4 regions of the Lysinibacillus sp. DFXJR4 genome follow, and region 3 is predicted to be linked to each of the others. Evidence: riboswitches for the same ligand, from Rfam matches in the RefSeq annotation. Region 3 holds a riboswitch; each other region holds the start of a gene.
What was found. Region 3 has a riboswitch for thiamine pyrophosphate ahead of thiC (phosphomethylpyrimidine synthase ThiC). Riboswitches for the same ligand answer to the same signal wherever they lie in the genome.
Positions count from the first base shown of each region.

Region 1 (5,611 bases), on a different contig from region 3:
GTTGCCCCAATCATCTCAAAATAATGCTTCAACTCTGGTGAGGTTTGACGAAAGCCATCCATTGCTGCAATAACAATCGGAAAAAAGCATACTAGGCAAATAATGATAAGCTTAGGTAATAAACCAAAGCCAAACCAAATAATTAACAAGGGCGCTAGGACAAGTATTGGAACGTTTTGTGACATAATAAGAATGGGATAAAATAGCTCTCGAATAAATGAAAAACGATGTAGGAGCACAGCAACTGCTAGTCCACAACATATGCCAATTGTAAGTCCTAGTAAAGCTAATTGCACGGTTGCGAAGGCATGAGGCAAAAATGTTTCAAACGATCGTACCCCTTCTGCTAAAATAGCACTTGGTGCCGGCAATAACCAATGAGGGATATCTGCCAAACGCACGATTAGCTCCCATATGAATAAGAGGAAGGCGATAAAAATTATCGACCTTCCCTTTTGTATTGCCTGCTTCATCACTGGTATTTCTCCGTTAATGTATCCATAGTAATACCTGATGGCTGATATAAAATTTTCACTTGTGTAATAACATTGATAGCCCCAAGCTCTATCATTTTGTTATTCATTCGTTCTATAATTTGTAGTAACGTTGTCAGCTCCCCCTCCATCGTCGTTTCTAAAGGATGCACCTCATATTTCACGCCTGATGCATCAATAATAGCAATGGCCGCATCGACAAATGGAATCACATCTTCATATTTTTCTGTTTTCGGAATAATTTGTACACTGATTAATGAGTTTGCCATGTTACTTCGTCTCCTTTTTCGGTAAAAAGTCGTTTGTAAATGCTTGTTCTGCGTTAAATTCGCCCTCTAAAACGTTGTTGCTAGTCATCCACTTCGCATAGTTTTCCCAGACAGCTAGCTTTTGCTCGCCCCATTGAGCAGCGTCATCCTGATATTTATTTGCCAGCCACTCCTGACTTTTATGCACAAGGTCTTTATCTAAATCAGGTACTGCCTCAAGTAAAACATCTGCCGCCTCACCTGGATTACTGATCGCGTATTCATAGCCCTTTGCCACGGCAGCGATAAATGCTTCAACGGTCTTTGGATCATCTTTAATCATTTTTTCATTTGTAGCAAGAACGGGTGTATAATAATCCAGTTGGTCACTATAATCTGTTAAATACAGCATGTTCAGTTTTTCATCACGAAGCTCAGCTTCAATCCCAGTCCAAGCATAATAAATCCATGCAAAATCAATATCTTTTTTCATCATTGTAAAGAAATCTATATCGCCAGCATTAATAATATCTAATTTATTAATATCTGCATTTTCAGTTTGCATTAATGATTGTAGTACGGCCTGCTCTAGTGGAGCTCCCCAGCCGCCATATGTTTTACCTTCAAATTTCTTCGGTGATGTAATACCTTTGGAGGCGATTGAGGCAAAGCCAGAAGTATTATGCTGAATAATCGCCGCAATCGATACCAGAGGTACACCCTGTACACGAGCCTGTGTAATTCCCTCCTGATAGCTTACGCCAAATTGTGCCTTGCCAGATGCTACAAGCTGATCTGCTCCTGCGTCACCAGGTTGTAAGATATCAACATCTAAGCCCTGCTCTTCAAAATAACCTAATTTCTTAGCAACATATAGCCCTGTATGATTTGTATTTGGCATCCAATCAAGTACAACGGACACCTTCTTTAACGCATGCTCATCCTTTTTGGTATCCTCTTTTTCGCTACAGCCCGCTAATGTTAAAAGGGCAGCCATAAGAACCAATAACCATTTTTTCATGCTGAATCCTCCCAGTAAGTAGTGTGAAAGTGTTCATGAAGGAATGCTCTAACCAGAAGAAAGCGTATTTATGGATTATCTGCACCCAAGATATGTACATTTAACAAAAAAACGCCCAGGATTTCTCCCAGACGTTGTCAATCAATATCAAAAATTTACTTTTTTTGAATAGATGTTCCCTACGCTGGTACGAGCCAAATCAGGTTCAAAGGGTCAGCATCTAACGGACACAATCTCAGCTGGCAACTACCAGCCCCCCTACATTCTTTCCATATGAACTTTTCGATGATTATTATACCCATATCTCACTGCAATTGACAAGGCTCTATTTAATATTAACGCTGTAAAAATATTTTAATTGCAGCATCTTTCGCTTCATGAATTCCATCCTCCGTGAGATACTTTTCATTTATCCCAAATACCTGTAATGTCCCTTCCTTAGTATAACGTGGCTCAAAGAGGATTAATGAAATATCTTTAAAGTCGTAAAGTGGTGTTAATGAACCATCTTCTTCGACTTGATATAATCTAAAGCGGTAATGTTCCTCCTTCGGTATCCATTCGTATAGAGCAAACTTATTTTGATAGGCTGTTAAAGTAATGGCTTTTTTACCATCAAGTTTATGATAGGAGCCATCTTCTAAATCAACATATCCTGTCTCTAAGCTTTCTCCAGATCTAAAGGAAGCATAGATTTTATGGTCAGTAAGTGCCACGTCATGTATGCCTTTAAAAGGGAAATCATATTGCTTTTCTTTTTCTGTTCCAACATCATAGAGTGTAAAGCGAACTGTTTCTATTCCATCTTTTTTAAAGGCACTTGGTAGGAGCAATTTATTGTCTTGATAAATTGGCTGACTTACTGCACTATTATCAAAGGCTTGTTTAAATTGTTTTACCTCGTTTGTACGCAGATTTGTTAAGCTATAAATGGTATGACCTGTCGTTGTATCAGATATTGTTGTCAGTAGTGTATCATCTTCAAAATCTATAAAAGTATCCGTAGAAAAGCCTTTGATCTCTAATGTTTCTCTATTTTTTACAAACACAGAATTCCTATCATCAGCCATCCAAACAAGCCAATTTTCATTTACTAACATTTTTGAAATAGGGAATTCACTTGTTACTTCCGCTTTTTCAATATGTGTATCGAGTGCGTAGGAATAAATGGTATTGCCTTCGTAATAATAAAAGGAGTTCGTTGCATCATCAAAGTCAGCTGTAAATAATGTATCAGCAGATCGACCAGGGATACTAATTTCTTCATAGGATTGCTCAGTTATTTGCGATATTGTCAATTGTTCCTTTATTTCATCTATAACTGGATAACTTAATAAAGCCGTAAGAGCTAAAGCTGAAATTCCTACCGCAAAGGGCTTCCACATATGTTTTTTTACAGGGGTTTGCTGTTGCTCCAATCTTACATGAGCAGCTTCTAAAATCTCTTCTTTTTTTTGGGAAGTTAATGCTATTTGATCTGGTATTGTAGCCTTTAATCGATTACGTAAATTCATTTCCATTATAAAATCCCTCCTTTTCTAATTGGATGCCTACTCGTTTTCTCCCTCTTGCTAGCCTTGTTTTCACTGTATTGATTGAACATTGTAAAATGGATGCGATTTCTGTGATAGATAGTTCATCATAGTAATAAAGCCAAAGGACCTCTCGATATTTCGTTTCTAATGTAGTAATGCTGTGAGCAATTACATCCATTTCCTCCTGCTTTAAAATTTGTGATTCCACTGAAATAGAGGCTTCCTGCTTTTTAAAAAGACTAGTTAACTCTGTTTTCCGATATGCCCAGCTTTTAAAGTAATTATGACACTCGTTGACGACCATACGGTATAAGTAAGTTTTGACACTAGAACGCCCTTCAAATTGCTCCATATGAATGTAATAGCGGATGAATACTTCCTGTACAATATCCTCTGCCCTTTCTTTATTTTTTACATATGTATAAGCTAGTCGAAGTAAGTAATGACCGTATAAATCCATAACCTCCCGTAAATGTATATCTCTTTGTTGTTTCTCCAAGCAATTCCCTCCCTTCTTCAATTTGTATAAGTTAGACAAAGCACAATGCTTGTTGGTTTCACCTTTTCATTAATTTTATATTAATGGCATTTGCTGAATAAAAATTAAAAACCCTGCATTCATAACGAAGGGCACTTTAAAACTAAAAAAAGTCGATTTGCATCACAGTTTTGTGGCAAATCGACTTTAATCTTATAAAGAGGCTTCATCAATCTAGCTTGGGTTTTGTTCTTTTTTTGCAGTTAATACGTGTGAAATCTGTCCATCAGTTGCAATATCTACCTTGAATGAGCCATTTGAATGACGATCTGCTCGTGTTAATGCTTGTACATCAATAACCTCTTGCACACCTTTTTCAGTTTCAATGATAACATGCTCCTCATCTGTAGCTTTGACTACTGCAACGATACGATGAGGATTTGCTTTTAATTCTGTTAACACCTTTAAGCCCCGTTTTGCGCGACTTGCCATCTCAACTTCAGCTACATTCATTTTCTTCACAGCACCTCGCTGCGTTACAATAACAACATATTCTGTGTCGTTTGGCTGTAAAACATTAACACCCACTAATGCTTCCCCATCTTTTAAGGTAATTCCTTTAACACCACCAGTTTTGACACCCGTTACTGGTAATTCTTCCATTGGGAAACGAATCGCATAGGCTGTATCGGTTGTTAATAGTAATTCAGTGTCATCCGTTACGAAATCTGCAAAAATCATTTCATCGCCAGCTTTAACATTCATTGTCTTTATCGGCTTTGAATAACGGGTAACTGCATAATCTGCTAAAGGAGAGCGTTTAATTTGTCCATCTTTCGTAGCTGTTAAAATATAAGTATTCGCTTGCTCAAATGTCTCGAAACCATAGACTGCAATAATGGATTCATCCTCTCCAGTCGGCACAATACTAGAAATATGCTGACCGAGATCCTTCCAGCGAATGTCTGGTAGCTCATGAACAGGCTGATAAATATAATTGCCTCGATTTGTGAACAGCAGCAGATGATGCTGTGTATTTAAGGTTTCTTCATATAATAAATAATCTGAATCCTTCATCGCTATATCCTGACCATTTGAGGCTGCATGGGAACGTGTAGAAGTACGTTTAATATAACCATCCTTAGTCACAGTCACAACAACCTCTTCACTTGGTACAAGGACATCTAATGTAATTTTGATTTCTTCAATTTCTTGTTCAATTTTCGAACGGCGTGGCTCTGTAAAGCGTTTTTTAATATCAAGCAACTCCTGTTTTATGACACGAATAAGCTTTACCTCACTATTAAGAATGCCTTCTAGCTTAGCAATTAATTTATTTAATTCATCCTGTTCTTGGCGAAGCTCTGTAATGTCCGTGTTCGTTAAACGGTATAATTGCAAGCTAACGATCGCCTCAGATTGTACCTCTGTAAAGTCAAACTTAGTTTGTAAGTTTAATTTCGCATCTTTTTTATCATTTGAAGAACGAATCGTAGCAATTACTTCATCTAAAATAGACAATGCCTTAATTAAGCCGTCAACGATATGCGAACGATCCTTAGCCTTTTGTAAATCATAGATTGAACGGTTGGTAACGACTTCTTTTTGATGTGCAATATACGCATCAAGTAATAATGGCAGTGTCATCATCGTTGGACGACGATTATGAATGGCAATCATATTAAAATTATAAGCTACTTGTAAATCTGTTGTTTTAAATAAATAATTTAAAATACCTTGTCCTGGTACATCTTTTTTCAGTTCAATGACCACACGTAAACCTGTACGATCTGATTCATCACGAATTTCCGCGATACCTTCTAGACGCTTATCAA
Region 1 is NZ_JBXUNW010000012.1:29,475-35,085, forward strand. It holds gene AC2CGN_RS18890 (ABC transporter permease) at 1-473, opposite strand, end outside; gene AC2CGN_RS18895 (thiamine-binding protein) at 473-763, opposite strand; gene AC2CGN_RS18900 (ABC transporter substrate-binding protein) at 765-1,763, opposite strand; TPP riboswitch at 1,923-2,033, opposite strand; gene AC2CGN_RS18905 (hypothetical protein) at 2,099-3,283, opposite strand; gene AC2CGN_RS18910 (sigma-70 family RNA polymerase sigma factor) at 3,264-3,797, opposite strand; gene parC (DNA topoisomerase IV subunit A) at 4,011-5,611, opposite strand, start outside.
Region 1: another riboswitch for thiamine pyrophosphate. It lies ahead of AC2CGN_RS18900 (ABC transporter substrate-binding protein); the one in region 3 lies ahead of thiC (phosphomethylpyrimidine synthase ThiC).

Region 2 (5,611 bases), on a different contig from region 3:
AACTTCTGCTTCAGACATGTTACGTCCTTTTTCAACAATATCAACGAATTCCTCATATGATTCATTAATCATATCCTGCATCATGGCACGCTCTTCTGCTGTTACTTCCCGCATAGGACTTAGCATGTCCTTATGCTCACCAGATTTAAACGTCTCATACTTAATACCAACTTTTTCTGCCAAAGCCTGATAATTAATTGATTGCATAATGACACCTATTGAACCTGTTATTGTATCACGTTGTGCAAATATTTTATCGGCTGGTGCTGAAATATAGTAACCTCCTGATGCAGCCATTGAATCCATAGAAACATAAATTGGTATTTGTCGCTCTTCTTTAATTTTTAATAGTCTTTTATAAATTTCTGCAGATTCTTTAACACCACCACCTGGTGAATTGACACTTAAAACAATACCTTGTATCGAATCATCATTTAAAATATTATCTAATTGCTCTAAAAAGAATTGATGGTCATATGCTACTGGTTGCCATAACGAACTTGAGCCAATATCTTGTATTGCTCCATCAATCTTTAAATAGGCTATCCGCTTATCCATATTACCATTTTCGATAACTGTCTCCATAACTGACAAATCATTTCCAGCCATTATGCTGTCAAAATTACCAAAGAAATCTGATTTAAAAATTGCAAATACAGTGTTGATACCTAAAGAAAATACAAGTAATACACCTGCAATAATTAAAGCAGTCCACCTTTTTACATTCATGTCTTTCCGCCTCCTCTACACGTTATACGAATAACTTTCTAATATGTTTCATTTTTTTGCAATACTATTTATAAGTTTGCTAATTAATATTACCGAATATCATAAAAAAATCAAAGCTCAATAAAAATTCATGAACTTTGATTTTCGACATTATTTCCTAGGAAATTATTTTTCGACAAAAAGTAAATCTATAACTATTTAATATTACATTTATTTTTTTCTTGTTGACGCAATTCAATACGACGGATTTTGCCTGAAGAAGTCTTTGGCAATTCTGTTACAAATTCAATGGCCCGAGGATATTTATATGGTGCTGTTAAAGCTTTTACATGATTTTGAAGTTGTTTAATAAGATTATCATTTCCTATCTCTCCATCATTAAGTACCACAAATGCCTTTACAATATTTCCTCGAACTTCATCTGGACTTGCTACAACTGCCGCTTCTTTTACTGTAGCATGTTTGATGAGAGCGTCTTCTACTTCAAAGGGTCCTATTGTATAGCCGGATGAAATAATAACATCATCTCCTCGCCCCTCAAACCAAAAATAACCATCTACATCTTTATATGCTCGATCACCAGTGATATACCAATCTCCTCTAAATTGTAAGCTGGTACGCTCAGGGTCATGTAAATATTTTTTAAATAACGCAGGCGTTGCACGATGAACAGCAATATCGCCTACTTCTCCAACTGCAACAGGATGTCCAAAATCATCTATAATTTCTACTGTATTTCCTGAAGTTGGTTTTCCCATTGAGCCAATTCTAGCCTCCATACCTACCATTGTTCCAACCAGTAATGTATTTTCAGTTTGCCCATAGCCATCTCTTACCTGTAAACCGAAAGTATCCACAAACATTTTTATTACATCGCTATTTAGAGGCTCTCCTGCTGAGACAGCTTCACGAACACTTTCTAAATTAAAATCTTGTAAATTTTCTAGTGCAGCCATAAATCGATATTCAGTTGGTGTACAGCACAGAATATTAATATTGAATTTCTCTAGAAGTGTAAGATATGTTGCTGCATTAAATTTGCCTTTGTACACAAATGCGGTTGCACCACTTCCTAATGTAGCGAGGAATGGACTCCAAATCCATTTTTGCCAACCTGGAGCTGCCGTAGCCCAAACAATGTCATCTTCCTGTACGCCTAACCAATTTGGAGCTGTTGTTCGTAAATGTGCAAATCCCCAGCTATGTGTATGTACTGCTGCCTTAGGATTGCCTGTTGTACCACTTGTATAAGCTAAAAATGCCTTGTCTGAACTTTTCGTTGGCGTTGAACTTATGTAGTCTGTTGGTTGTTCTTGCATTTTTTGAAGTAATGACTGCCAAGGTTCGTGAGCAGTACCTATTACGAATTGCTGCAAGCCCTGTAAGTTTTTCACATTATCAAATTGCTCAATATATGGCTCATATGCAACAATGCCCTTTGCATGAGCGTGGTTTATACGATATTCTATATCCTTCGCTCTTAGCATTTCTGAACTAGGAATAATTGTTATACCAGCTTTTAAAGCAGCAATATAGACAATATAGGCTTCTACTGATCTAGGCACCATCACGATAAGTACATCACCTTTTGTTAAACCTTGTTTTGTAAAAACATGTGCTGCCTGATTTGCCTTTGCCAGTAAATGTGCGTATGTAATAAACTGAACATCATCATTTTCATCATAAATAATGAGCGCATTCTTGTTTGCATCCTGTGCATATTTTTCAATTTCCTCTGTAATATTGTACCATTCAGGTGCAATTAAATCCTGTCTTTTCATGGCAAATGCCTCCCTTATGCTATGACTCATTATAAAACTCCATTTTTATCATTTTCAATGGTTCGCACTCTATTTTAGAAAAGTCATGACAACTATCATACTTTGCTATATGGCATCAGTCACGTTCATCAATCAATTTCGCCTAGGTGTAATTGTAGCTGTCGCTACAGAACTACATTTGCTAAATGAAGATAAAAACTATCTATTGAACAGGAAAGAAAAGTATGGTACATTTTGGTCAACTAAAAGCAAGATTGCAGGGGGACTCATTTGGAGTTGAGAAGGTAAAACCTGACCCTTTGAACCTGTTAGTTAATACTGACGTAGGGAGCAATTCACATCTAATTCATTGATGAAAGGCTCTTTTGCGTGTATTTTTTGCACAAAAAAGAGCCTTTTTTGCATGCTTACGTCCATCCAACAAAGGAGGACTTAAAATGGTTTTTCAAACTATCCGTAAAAAAAGCCCACTAATTCATTGCATTACAAATTATGTAGTGGCAAATTTTCAAGCAAACGGGCTTTTAGCAATCGGTGCCTCACCAGTTATGGCTGATGGCAATGACGAGGTTGAGGAAATGGTTGCAATTGCCTCAAGCTTATTAATAAATATTGGTACCCTTAATGACAAAACGAAAGAATCCATGATACTTGCAGGAAAAAAAGCCAATGCACTTGGCATACCAGTAGTGTTAGATCCAGTTGGCGCTGGAGCCACAACTTACCGAAAACAAACCGTAAAGCAACTATTAGAAGAGATTGAATTTGCAGTAATTCGCTGCAATATTGGAGAGCTTGCCGCAATTGCCAACGTAAAATGGCAGCAAAAAGGTGTAGACAGTGGAACAGGTTCCATTTCCTTAGAGGATGAAGCAAAAAGAATTGCTCAGTTGTATCATTGTATAGTGATTGTCACAGGTGAAAAAGATTTCATAACTGATGGAAATCACCAACAATGGATTACAGGCGGAAATCCTCATATGACAGAGGTCACCGGTACTGGCTGCTTATTAAGTGCCATTTGTTGCGCTGCTTTTGTATCTGACAATCAGCCCTATAACCAATTAGTAGATGTACTAAGATGTTATAAAAAAATTGCTGAACAAGCCGGTTCTACTACACAATACATCGGTGATTTTCAAATTGCTGTATTGAATGAACTATATCGTCTTTCAAAGGACGGTGAACGATAATGCAGGTTGTTACGACAATTGCTGGATCTGATAGTGGCGGCGGTGCTGGTATACAGGCTGATTTAAAAACCTTTCAGGAATTAAAGGTGTTTGGAACTTCTGTCATTACAGCTTTGACCGCACAAAATACACTTGGTGTATCAGGGGTAATGCCCATTGAGGCAAGCTTTGTTGAGCAACAACTACAGGCACTATTGGAGGATTTCCCAATTAGTGCTATGAAAACAGGCATGCTATTTTCCTCAGCCATTATACAAACTATTGCACAAATAATGGCTAATACCAAAGTTCCACTTATTGTAGATCCTGTGATGATTGCAAAGGGCGGAGAAAGCTTATTACAACAAGATGCCATTGATGCTATCATTAATCTTCTACTGCCAGTGGCAACCATTGTGACTCCGAATATTCCAGAGGCCGAAACGCTTACTGGCAAAGAAATTAACACTTTAGCTGATATAAAAGAAGTAGCCAAGCTCTTGCTACAAACTGGAGTACAATGTGTCATTATAAAAGGAGGTCATTTAGCAGATAAGAATTTTGCCATTGATTATATATTTTTTAAAGATGGACATTCTTTTTCTATGCAAACTCCTCGTATTTCATCAAAAAATACACATGGTACTGGCTGTACGTTTTCAGCAGCCATAACTGCTTTTTTGGGCAGTGGTCTTCCTATAAAAGAAGCAATTATCGAAGCAAAAAAATTTATTCAATTAGCAATAACGTATGATTTAGCTCTAGGTAATGGGCATGGGCCGACAAATCATTTTGCCTATCAAAACTATAAGGAGAGCTGTGAGGTGATTATTCATGAATCGTAAGGATTTACAGCTATATTTTATAATGGGCACAGGTAATGTTATCCATCAGAAGCCAATACAAGTTCTTGAAAAAGCTTTACAGCATGGGATCACCATGTTTCAGCTTCGAGAAAAGGGACCTCGTGCATTAACAGGACAAGAATATGAAAATTTTGCTCGTCATTGTCAAAAGCTTTGTCAGCAGTATAATGTGCCGTTTATTATCAATGATGATGTAGAGCTTGCAGTAAAACTTAAGGCAGATGGAATCCATATTGGTCAGGAGGATTTCCCTGTATCTAAAATTCGTAAAAAAATTGGAAAGATGATACTAGGTGTTTCAGTTCATTCTCATGCTGAATTGGAAACTGCTCTACAATATGGAGCAGATTATGTAGGAATTGGTCCCATTTTTGCAACTACATCTAAAAGCGATGCGAAAACGCCAAGTGGAACAAAATTTTTGCAGGGCATACGCATTGAAAATCCTGAGCTTCCCATTGTTGCAATTGGAGGCATAAATTGTTCAAATGGACAATCAGTTATTGATGCTGGTGCGGATGGTATCGCTGTTATTTCTGCTATTTGTGATAGTGAGGATATTTCCCAGACAATAGCAACGTTTAAATCATTTTTTATTTAGGATAATTAAACTAAATGTAAGCAAACTAAAACCAGTGCCTTTTACGGTCACTGGTTTTAAGCTTAATAATTACTTATTCAGCAATTATTGATTGTTGTTTGGCATACCTTTTAATTGAGATTCTGCCATTTGTACAAGACGTTTAGTGATTTCACCACCAACGGAACCGTTAGCACGAGCTGAAGCGTCAGCTCCTAATTGAACACCAAATTCTTGTGCAATTTCGTATTTCATTTGATCAAGTGCTTGTTGTACACCAGGTACTGCAAGCTGGTTTGAACTGCGGTTGTTGTTTGAAGCCATGTCTCTCACCTCCTTGTGAATATAGAATGTGCGATATTAGATTTTTAATACAAAATTTTTAGAGGTAAATTGTACCTCCATAGGAAATAGGGGAAATTAAAAAAAGCCGCCTCAAAATTTGCTTTTGAGACGACTTACATTTAATTTGTGTCTAGTGTA
Region 2 is NZ_JBXUNW010000003.1:117,371-122,981, forward strand. It holds gene sppA (signal peptide peptidase SppA) at 1-729, opposite strand, end outside; gene mbcS (acyl-CoA synthetase MbcS) at 924-2,510, opposite strand; gene AC2CGN_RS10805 (hypothetical protein) at 2,596-2,790, shown strand; TPP riboswitch at 2,759-2,857, shown strand; gene thiM (hydroxyethylthiazole kinase) at 2,948-3,703, shown strand; gene thiD (bifunctional hydroxymethylpyrimidine kinase/phosphomethylpyrimidine kinase) at 3,703-4,527, shown strand; gene thiE (thiamine phosphate synthase) at 4,517-5,149, shown strand; gene AC2CGN_RS10825 (alpha/beta-type small acid-soluble spore protein) at 5,234-5,452, opposite strand.
Region 2: another riboswitch for thiamine pyrophosphate. It lies ahead of thiM (hydroxyethylthiazole kinase); the one in region 3 lies ahead of thiC (phosphomethylpyrimidine synthase ThiC).

Region 3 (5,611 bases):
AACTAGTGTCCTAGCGCAAATTCGCCGATTCATGCTGAAGTATAAATTGCATGAGAAAGCTGCTATTGAGCAAAACTACAGACAGCTTTTTCATTTAATTATCGAACATCCTATTTTTTATACCATACTAAACGGCATCATTTTATTTACACAAAGACTTATTGAACTGGCTCGTGAGGCACGAATGGAGAAAAGGGCCGATTATGTAGAGCTAGCAATAGAAATTATCGATCAACAATTTCAGGATAGTCGGTTATCTTTACCCTTTGTAGCCCATAAATTAGGAATTAGCCCCAATTATTTAAGTACAATTTTTTCAAAGAAGCAAGGCTTGCCCTTTAAACGCTACCTACAGCAGGCTCGAATTCATAGTGCCATGAAAATGCTTGTGGAGACAGATTTTGCCATTAGCGAAATTGCACATTTAAACGGATTTGAAGATTCCAATTATTTCATAAAAATATTTAAGCAGCAGATAGGCATGACACCCAATCGCTATCGGAAATCCTATTAATGAATTTTCATTTAGCTTGCTCTATTTTCAATTCTGACAAAGAAAACCGTGATTTATTTCATCTATATCGTATACAAGCATTTTGATATCATCACTAAAATTCAGGATTGATATTTCAATAAAGTGTGTTTATTGGGCAATTTTAGATTGCAGGCTACTTTAAATGTGCATAATAGAGAAAAAAATCAATGAAAAAGCATTTCATCTTCCTCTCTTACTTCTAAAATTGTTTTGAAAAGTGTTGTTTTGGGTAGTGAAATTATGCATAATTCTACTACTTTGCACATATAATAATAGTTTATATCTAAAAATAAAAATTCTTTAACGATAATTATTATAATGTACTAGCAATTCTATTTTATATTTGCTATAGTTATTGATGAAGAGTTTGACTCACAATTTTTTTCAGGAGGTAAACTAATATGACAAACGCAAATGATCGTAGCCGTCGTTTTACAACAGCAGGTGGTGCTCCAGTAGTAAGCAACCACGACTCCATGTCAGCGGGTCCAAGAGGTCCTCTGTTACTTCAAGATGTATGGCTAGTTGAAAAATTAGCGAACTTCAACCGTGAAGTTATTCCAGAGCGTCGTATGCACGCAAAAGGTTCAGGTGCATTTGGTACCTTCTCTGTAACGCATGATATTACTCAATATACAAAAGCAAAGATCTTCTCTGAGATTGGGAAGAAAACAGAAATGTTCGCGCGCTTCTCTACAGTTGCGGGTGAGCGTGGTGCAGCAGATGCTGAGCGAGATATTCGTGGCTTTGCCCTTAAATTTTATACAGAAGAAGGTAACTGGGATTTAGTTGGGAACAATACGCCTGTATTCTTCTTCCGTGATCCATTACACTTTACAGATTTAAATCACGTGGTAAAACGTGACCCACGTACAAATATGAAAAACTTAAACTCGAACTGGGATTTCTGGACATCACTACCAGAGGCACTTCACCAAGTCACAATAGTAATGTCTGACCGTGGTATTCCAGCTGGTTACCGAAATATGCATGGTTTTGGTTCTCACACGTATAGCTTTATCAATGCTGAAAATGAGCGTGTATGGGTAAAATTCCACTTCCGCACAGAGCAAGGCATTAAAAATTTAACAGGTGCTGAAGCAGAGGAAGTAGTCGGTAAAGACCGTGAATCTTCACAACGTGATTTATATGGTGCTATTGAGCAAGGTGATTTCCCTAAATGGAAAATGTACATTCAGGTAATGACTGAGGAACAAGCTCGCGAACTACCATATAACCCATTTGATTTAACAAAAGTATGGTATAAAAAAGATTTCCCATTAATTCCTGTAGGTGAATTCGAATTAAATAAAAACCCAGACAACTATTTTGCTGAGGTTGAGCAAGCTGCATTTGCTCCATCAAACATTGTTCCCGGTATTAGCTTCTCACCAGATAAAATGTTACAAGGACGAATCTTTGCTTATGCAGATGCACAACGCTACCGCCTAGGTGTAAATCATTATATGCTTCCAGTAAACGCCCCAAAATGTCCATTCCGTACTTTCCATCGTGATGGCGCTATGCGTTTTGACGGCAACCTTGGTTCAACTTTAGGCTATGAACCAAATAGCTACAGCGAATGGGAGCATAACTTAGACTATAAAGAGCCTGAATTACGCATTGATGGTAACGCAGGTATCCATGACTTCCGTGAAGATGATAACAACTACTTTGAGCAACCAGGGAAACTATTCCGCCTTATGACTGCCGAAGAACAACAACGCCTATTCGAAAATACAGCAAATGATATGGCACCTGTTGAAGAGTTCATCAAACGTCGTCACATTCTTCACTGCTATTTAGCTGATCCAGCATATGGTGAGGGTGTAGCAAAAGCAATGGGTCTTTCATTAGAAGGTATGGATCTTTCTAATCCATACGTGAAACAACCATCTAACGTTTAATTCTTCCATCTATTATTGATATCCAAATCCAACTTTAACTCCATGTGAGCCACACTTCACATGGAGTTTTTTATTCAACGAAAAAGGTTTGTGCCTAAATAAACACAAACCTTCATTACATTATTATTGATAAATCTGACTGCCTGCTTTCTTAAATTCCTCAGCCTTTTCCTGCATCCCTTGATGAATTGCCTCTGTCGTATTTAAATCTTTTTCTTTTGCATAGTTACGAATATCCTGCGAGATTCTCATACTACAGAACTTAGGCCCACACATTGAACAGAAGTGCGCAGTTTTTGCCCCCTCTGCTGGTAATGTTTCATCATGGTATTCAACTGCACGCTCTGGATCTAAAGACAGGTTGAATTGATCGCGCCAACGGAATTCAAAACGTGCCTTTGAAAGTGCATCATCTCGCTGCTGTGCTCCCGGATGTCCCTTCGCTAAATCAGCCGCGTGTGCAGCAATTTTATACGTAATCACCCCTACACGAACGTCCTCTCGATTTGGTAAGCCCAGATGCTCTTTTGGTGTCACGTAGCATAGCATTGCCGTACCAAACCAACCTATCATTGCCGCACCAATAGCAGATGTAATATGATCATAGCCAGGTGCAATATCTGTTGTCAGTGGTCCTAAAGTATAGAACGGAGCCTCCTTGCACACCTCTAATTGCTTGTCCATATTTTCTTTAATCAAATGCATCGGCACGTGGCCTGGCCCCTCCACCATCACCTGTACATCATGCTTCCAGGCAATCTGTGTTAATTCTCCTAACGTTTCAAGCTCTGCAAACTGTGCCTCGTCATTAGCATCTGCAATCGATCCAGGACGTAAGCCATCCCCTAACGAGAAGGCAACATCATATGTTTTCATGATTTCACAGATTTCTTCAAAATGTGTATATAAAAAGTTCTCTTGATGATGATATAAGCACCATTGCGCCATAATTGAACCTCCGCGTGACACAATGCCTGTCACACGATTGGCTGTTAGTGGCACATAACGCAACAGTACGCCTGCATGAATCGTGAAGTAATCAACGCCTTGCTCTGCCTGCTCGATTAACGTATCACGATACACCTCCCATGTTAAATCCTCAGCTACACCGTTTACCTTTTCAAGTGCTTGGTAAATTGGCACTGTTCCAACTGGCACCGCAGCATTACGGATAATCCATTCACGTGTCGTATGAATGTGCTTACCAGTCGATAAATCCATTATATTATCAGCACCCCAGCGTGTTGCCCAAGTCATTTTCTCCACCTCTTCTGCAATAGAAGATGATACTGCTGAATTCCCAATATTAGCATTAATTTTCACATGGAAGCTACGTCCTATAATCATTGGCTCAGCCTCAGGATGATTAATATTAGAAGGCATAATCGCTCGCCCCGCTGCAATTTCAGAGCGAACAAATTCAGGTTCCATATTTTCACGAATTGCTACAAACTCCATTTCCGGTGTTATAATTCCCTTTCGTGCATAATGAAGCTGTGTGATATTTCTCCCCTTTTTCGCACGTATAGGTTTCCTAGATAGCTCAGGAAAAACGTTTTCTTGAATACGTGGATCATCAGCATTGCGGAAGCCATTATCCTCTGGTTTAATAGTTCGCCCTACATACTCCTCAACATCCCCTCGCTCTCTAATCCATTTACTTCGCAACGCTGGTAAGCCCCTCGTAATATCTACCTTATAGGCAGGGTCAGTATATGGACCGCTCGTATCATATACACGAACTGGAGCATTTTTCTCTTCTCCAAAGCTTCCTGTTGTTGGACTTAATGCAATTTCACGCATCGGCACCAAAATATCCGGTCTCGAACCCTCTACATAAACCTTTTTACTCCCCTCAAAGCTCGACATAATCGTAATGTTCTTTTCGCTAACTGTTGTCATGACCTACTTCTCTCCCTTATAGAAAATTCATACAAGGACCGAATCTAGCTCACCCCAACAAAAATAAAAACCGAATCCAAAAAATTTTGGATCCGGCTATGATTGTAAAAGGTATAATTATCGCATTGTAAAGAGCACGCAATAATTTCTTAACTTTCCCACGCTGGTATGAGCCAGATCAGGTCCAAAGGGTCAAGAAACCTCTATGCGTTTCCCTCTCAGCCTGACTCATCAGACTCCCCTAGTCAATGCTATTAAGTTTGATGCTAGTGTAACAGATATTGCTAAGAGATGGAAGCTTCATTACTATTTTTTCCTTCAGAGTTTATATTTTTGCTTCATAAACTCTAAACGCTTTACCTGCTCAGATGCGAGCCGTAATCATTGCCGCTCCAGATTGACTGTGCTTCATAAGATTGGCTGTATTGGAGGAGCTTTTCATAACGGAAGAAACAGAGTCTGAAATCTGCATAATTCCTGCCGTCATTTCTTCAATTGTTTTAATGATTTCCGCATATACAAATACAATGTAGTCATCATAACGACATTCAATAAAATGACTATGCCTAAAAGTATAGGCAAGTACTTCGTTACAGCAGATTTTTGAATGCCGTAAATAATGGAGCTCTCAATATCTAGTCCAACATATGCAACAATTTCAACATTAAGTGAGTGGTTATTTGGATTTTTAACTAGCTGTTCATACCTCTCTGAATCAAGCTGGTTCACGACATTTCTTGCTAGAATCATATTATTCTTTTTGTACTTTTATAGACAATAAGACCTAGATCAACACTAAAAACAATTATAATAGCAACTAATAAGATGATAAATTTTTCCATAACTTCATCCCTTTACGCAAAGCTATGAACACCCCTTTGAATATTATTTAGTATCTATTTACCCTATGTATATATTTACAATTACAACAACTAATAAAAACACTTTTATTTTTTAGTACTTTTCTTTATTTTGCTTTTGGAGCATAAAAAAAAGCAATAAGCCATAAGCCTATTCCTTTTTTTACGTCATATGTTATGAAAGAAATAATAATTCTGCTAGATAAATAACGATTGTTACTGTAATACAGCTCACTATTGTTGAAAATAAAACAGTTTGTGCGGCTGTTGCTGATTCGATATCATATTCTAATGCTAAACTAGAACTATTTCGGGATGTTGGAAAAGCGCTAGCAATAAATAATGATTGTGCCACTACCCCATCTAGACCGAGTATATAAATAATGAATAAAGCAACTGCTGGTCCC
Region 3 is NZ_JBXUNW010000026.1:18,737-24,347, forward strand. It holds gene AC2CGN_RS24520 (helix-turn-helix domain-containing protein) at 1-514, shown strand, start outside; gene AC2CGN_RS24525 (catalase) at 937-2,442, shown strand; gene thiC (phosphomethylpyrimidine synthase ThiC) at 2,566-4,344, opposite strand; TPP riboswitch at 4,483-4,597, opposite strand; gene AC2CGN_RS24535 (hypothetical protein) at 4,828-5,094, opposite strand; gene AC2CGN_RS24540 (AEC family transporter) at 5,380-5,611, opposite strand, start outside.

Region 4 (5,611 bases), on a different contig from region 3:
AGGAACTAGCTATACACTAGGAGAGCTCAAAGAAAATGGCAAAGAAGAAATAGCAAAAGCTTCACTTGTACCTTGGCTTATTCTTCTTATTTTACTAGTACTTGTAACAGAGTGGGAGGTGCAACGACGACGTGGATTTACGAATTGATATGCCATTAGCATTGTTGCTTTTACTCCCAATATTAATGTATTTTGGCTGGACCTATTGGCGAGAGCGTCAGCGCTTGAAAAAGAGCCACATCACAGTGCTAGGAATTCGTATTCTAGCAGTCATTTGCTTAGTTTTTGCACTTGCAGGTCCTTATATTTTATTACCTATAAAGGAAGAGCAAATATTATTTATGGTAGACCGTTCTGCTTCTATGAATGGTACAGACGGTGAGATGACTAATTTTATAGAGGAAAGTTTACAGTCGAAAAAGGATGAACAGCTTGCAGGGATTTATTCTTTTTCATCAACACTGCAGACAGAAGCAATTTTATCGAAGACATTAAAGGAAGTGCCGAAGTTTACAAACATAGAAGCAACAGATCAAACAAATATTGAACAAAGTCTACAGCTTGCTTCGGGGATTGTTAATTCGAAAAAGGCAACACGATTGGTACTTCTAACAGATGGTAATGAAACAAAGGGCAATGCCTTAGAGTTTGCCTCGAAATTTAAAGGGTCCAATATAAGCGTTGATGTTGTTCCATTTCATCAACCAGTTTCTACAGATGTATCATTGAAAAGCTTTGTAACCCCACAGGTTGCATATGTGGGTGAGCAGCAGCAATTAGTTACAGAAGTTCATGCAACAGCGGCTAATAAAGGTGAGCTTCTATTATATGAAAACGACAAACTTGTTCACCGGGAGGCTGTAGAGCTTGCACAAGGCTCCAATGTATTTACCTATAAACATACCGCTACAGCAGAGGGGCTTGTAAAGTATGAAGCTGTTGTACAGGTAGAGCAGGATGCCATATTTGAAAATAATAAACTAACCAGCATTACAATGGTCCAAAGTGAACCACATTTACTAATTGTTAATGGTTATGATAGCGCATCACCTATAGCAGCCGCTCTTGGTAAACAATCCATTTCCTTTAATGTTGTAGATGCTCAAAGTTTGCCAAATGAGCTTTCAAGTTATCTACAGTACAATGCCATTATTTTTGACAATGTGCCAGGACATTTAGTGGGCGAGGCCAAAATGAATGTGATTGAGCAGGCAGTCAAAAACTTTGGCGTTGGCTTTACGATGGTAGGGGGCGAAAATAGCTTTGGCTTGGGCGGCTATTTTAAAACACCAATTGAAACTTTACTACCTGTTGAAATGGAGATTAAAGGAAAGGAACAATTGCCTTCATTAGGACTGGTTATCGTGCTTGACCGCTCTGGCAGTATGTATGGATCAAAGCTAGAGCTAGCTAAGGAGGCGGCGGCTCGTTCTGTCGAAATGCTACGAGATGAAGATACGCTCGGCTTTATTGCCTTTGATGATCGACCTTGGGAAATTATCGAAACAGGTCCACTTAACAATAAGGAAGAGGCTGTGGATACGATTTTATCCGTAACGCCAGGCGGTGGGACAGAGATTTATGGATCTCTCGCAAGGGCCTATGAAAACTTAGCAGATTTAAAGCTACAGCGTAAGCATATTATTCTATTAACAGATGGACAGTCACAGTCAGGAAATTATGAAGACTTAATCGCTGAAGGAAAAGAGAATGGTGTAACATTATCTACTGTAGCGATTGGACAAGATGCAGATGCCAATTTACTTGAAGCGCTCAGTGAAATGGGTACCGGACGATTCTATGACGTTGTTGATGAGCAGACAATACCTTCTATTTTATCCCGTGAAACGGCAATGATTTCACACACATATATTGAGGATAATCCCTTCTATCCAACCATCTACAATGCATCTGGTTGGAACACGTTATTTGCAAATGGTGTACCTCAAATGAATGCTTATATTGGAACAACAGCAAAGCAGGGGGCCTCTGTCATTGCTGAAAGCGAGAAAGAGGATCCAGTACTAGCGCAGTGGCAATATGGTCTTGGTAAAACATTTGCCTTTACTTCTGATTCGACAGGTAAATGGACAGGTGACTGGGCAAGATGGCAGGATTGGGGAACATTTTGGCAAACGCTTATTTCACAAATGCTCCCAAGCTATAATGATGTTGCCTACGACGTACGTTTAGAATCGGATGGTTCATTTGTTATTACAGATCCTACCAATGAAGCAGCTTTTTTAGATGTCGTTGCTGTCAATGAAGCAGGAGAAGAACTTGAAACACAGCTTGAAGCTATTTCAGCCTCTCAGATTCGAGCAGTTGTACAAGCGGAGCCAGGGTTAATTTTCTTCCGTATCGCTGATGAAGATCAAGCTATTTTTCAAGCGGGTATAAGTGTGCCTTACAGTGCTGAATATGAGTTACGACCTGTAAACGATGAGCTGGTGGAAGAACTGACAAAGCAAACGGGTGGCTCTGTTTTGAAAGAACCGAAGGAGGTATTTCGTGAATTTACGAAGAAAGGCGCAGATCGTCAAAATATAGCAACATGGCTTATATTAGCAGGTATGCTACTGTTCTTCATCGATATTACAATCCGACGCTTTGGCTGGAGCTTCTTTGCTAAGTCGAAGAAAAAAGAGCAGCTTGTTGAAAATAAAACCACACAGGCAGAGGATACAAATGTTGCTCAACTATTAAAGGGCATGAAGAAAAGATAATTTGGATTAAATGACAGTGCAAAATGATTGATTATTTTGCACTGTTTTTGCGTTTTAAAGTGAAAAGGAAGAAGCTTTCGTTCAAAGGGAAACCCTGCTCAAGAGGGAAATCCTTGCTCTGAAAAATTTAACGAAAATTTTTAATAAGTGCAGTATTTCGTAAACTACTAGCAATTGCCACACCAAAAATAGCACCAATAATACTAGAGGTTAAAAAGGCAGGCATGAAAAACATTGATGCTACGGATGTCCCCATTAAGATATATGCATATGGTACGGCAATGAGGGAGGCGATAATGCCAGTTCCTACTATTTCACCAACGCCCGCTAGCCAAGGCATACCACTGTATTTATAAGCCAGTGCTGCACAAAATGCGCCAATGACACTGCCAGGAATGGCTAATAGGGAGCCTGTCCCTGTTAAAATACGAATAATCGCTGTAGTAAGGGCAATGATAATAGTTGGTATTGGTCCGAGTAGAATGGCACCGATGACATTGATGGCATGTTGTATCGGATAAGCTCGCGCAATCCCTGTTGGAATTGAAACGAAGGTAGAACCTGCTATGGCAATTGCCACTAATAAGGCCATGATGGTTAATTTTCGAACTGACATAAGTTACACTCCCTTGAAATATAAAATGAATTGTTATCTCTGCTAAACTGGCGAGCACAAAAAGGCCGCTCCCTGAAAACAAATAGGAAGCGGCCTTGCATTTACATATCAAAAAGCAAGATGTCGCCACTTCCCTCCGCTAGTATGAACTAGATCAGGTTCAAAGGGTCCGTATATGGTCATATACGTCTCAGCCTTTTAAAGACTCCCCTAGTGGTAATAATTATTCAATTTCTGTTTAGCATTGTAACAACATAAATGTATCATACTACTAATAATAGTCAATAACTTTTCAGATTATTTGGAATCAGGCTGCATAAGATGCGGTGCTTTTTTCATTGTCCAGATAAGGGCAAGGAAGAAGCAAGCCATCAAAATAATAGCACCAAATATATAAGGGCTATTCATATTCCAATCAAATAAAATACCTGCCAATGCTGGACCAATCATATTGCCAAGACTCATATAAGCATTATTCAGACCTGCTGCAAATCCTTGCTCATTTTCGGCAAGCTTGGAGATCAGTGTGTTAACAGCAGGACGAATTAATGTTGTGGCTGTCGAGAAGATTGTCGCAACAACTAAAATAAGGGCAAACCCAGATACGAATAATATTAAGTAGATCGATATGGCTGCAATAAATAAATTGACTAATACGACCTTCATTTCACCATAGCGATTAAAGAGTGGTGTAATAACAAACATTTGTACAACTACACCAAAAGCACCACCCACCACTAAAATAATAGCAATATCCCCAGGTGTATAATGAAACTTTTCTGTAACAAATAATGATAAAGTCGTTTGGAAATTAGCAATTCCGAACGAGAATACCATCATAATAATGAGCATAACAAAGTAAGGCATATGTACTGAACGTACCATTTGTTTCGCGAGATTGTCTTGCTTATGCATTTTTTGTGCTGCGTTTGGTTTGGTAGATGGTAATAAAAAGAACGATAAAATAGAAGCCAAAATAGCCGCAGCTCCAGCTGTATAAAATGGAAAATGTAAGCTAACATGTGATAAGAAACCACCAATACCGGGTCCTATCATAAAGCCAAGAGACATGGCAGCACCAAGCATCCCCATCCCTTTTCCACGTTCTTCATATGTTGTAACATCTGCGACAAATGCCATAATAGGAGGTGCCACAAAGGCTGATCCAAGGCCACCTAAAAAGCGTGCTAAGAAGAGCATCCACACTTCTGTAGAAAGTCCAAAGCCGATTTGAGCAAGTCCTGTTAGTATAAGTCCGAAAATAATAAGATTTTTTCGACCATACTGATCCGAAAGATTCCCAGCAATTGGAGAAAAAACGAATTGAGCGAAGGCGAACGTTGCAATAAGCATACCTAGAACTTGTCCTGCAGCACCAAATATTCTTAAATACTCGGGCATTACAGGAATAATAATCCCAATACTCCCCATTGCGATAAACATATTAAACATTAAAATATACAAAGCCGCCTTATTGGACTTCTGCTGGGTCATCGAATACCCCCCTTTTTCTAATCAAATATAGTACAGTCTATCACAAAGAAAAATGGTTTGCTAATAGTTAGGATTACACGAAATAGTGGACCAATGGTTTATTCTTAAACTACTAAATGATAAATATTTTGCAATAATAATGTAGTGTTCAATTTGTAAATTCCACAAGTTTTTTTGTGGAATTTACTTTTTTTCTTGTATTGAATTAGGGGTTACATCATTTGTTCTTATGTTAATCTTTTTATGTCAACTATATTACAAAATTTGTAATAATTAGTGATTGATATATGGTTGATGTTCCTTTAATAATTCCTGTGTAACGGCTTCCTATTGGTTCTTTATTAGGCAATCAAAAGCCGAGAATCCGAGAGAAATTGATATTAAAAAGGAGAGGAAATGAAATGGTAACTATTCAAGCAGCAATGGAAAATTTAAGAGAATTAGGTATTAATCCAGTTACAGCAGTCATTGGGTCAACTCAACAGTTATTTCAGTGGGATGAAGAAAAAGTTAATGAATTAAAGGGTTATTTAATCTCTCAAAATTTTAAATATCATTATGAAAACAATAGCTTTTATCGAATGCTATGCGAGGATAGCGGTGTAACACCTGCAGATGTACAAAGTTTAGATGATATACAAAAAATCCCACTTATTCCGGTGACAAGCTTTAAAAGACCTGATTCTCATTTATTACTATCAACATCTTTAGAGAATATTGAATTTGAAATGCGAAGTACAGGAACTAGTGGTATCCCAAGTATATCAAGAAGGGA
Region 4 is NZ_JBXUNW010000008.1:120,973-126,583, forward strand. It holds gene AC2CGN_RS16500 (vWA domain-containing protein) at 1-148, shown strand, start outside; gene AC2CGN_RS16505 (VWA domain-containing protein) at 132-2,726, shown strand; gene thiW (energy coupling factor transporter S component ThiW) at 2,854-3,342, opposite strand; TPP riboswitch at 3,457-3,564, opposite strand; gene AC2CGN_RS16515 (MFS transporter) at 3,640-4,836, opposite strand; gene AC2CGN_RS16520 (LuxE/PaaK family acyltransferase) at 5,238-5,611, shown strand, end outside.
Region 4: another riboswitch for thiamine pyrophosphate. It lies ahead of thiW (energy coupling factor transporter S component ThiW); the one in region 3 lies ahead of thiC (phosphomethylpyrimidine synthase ThiC).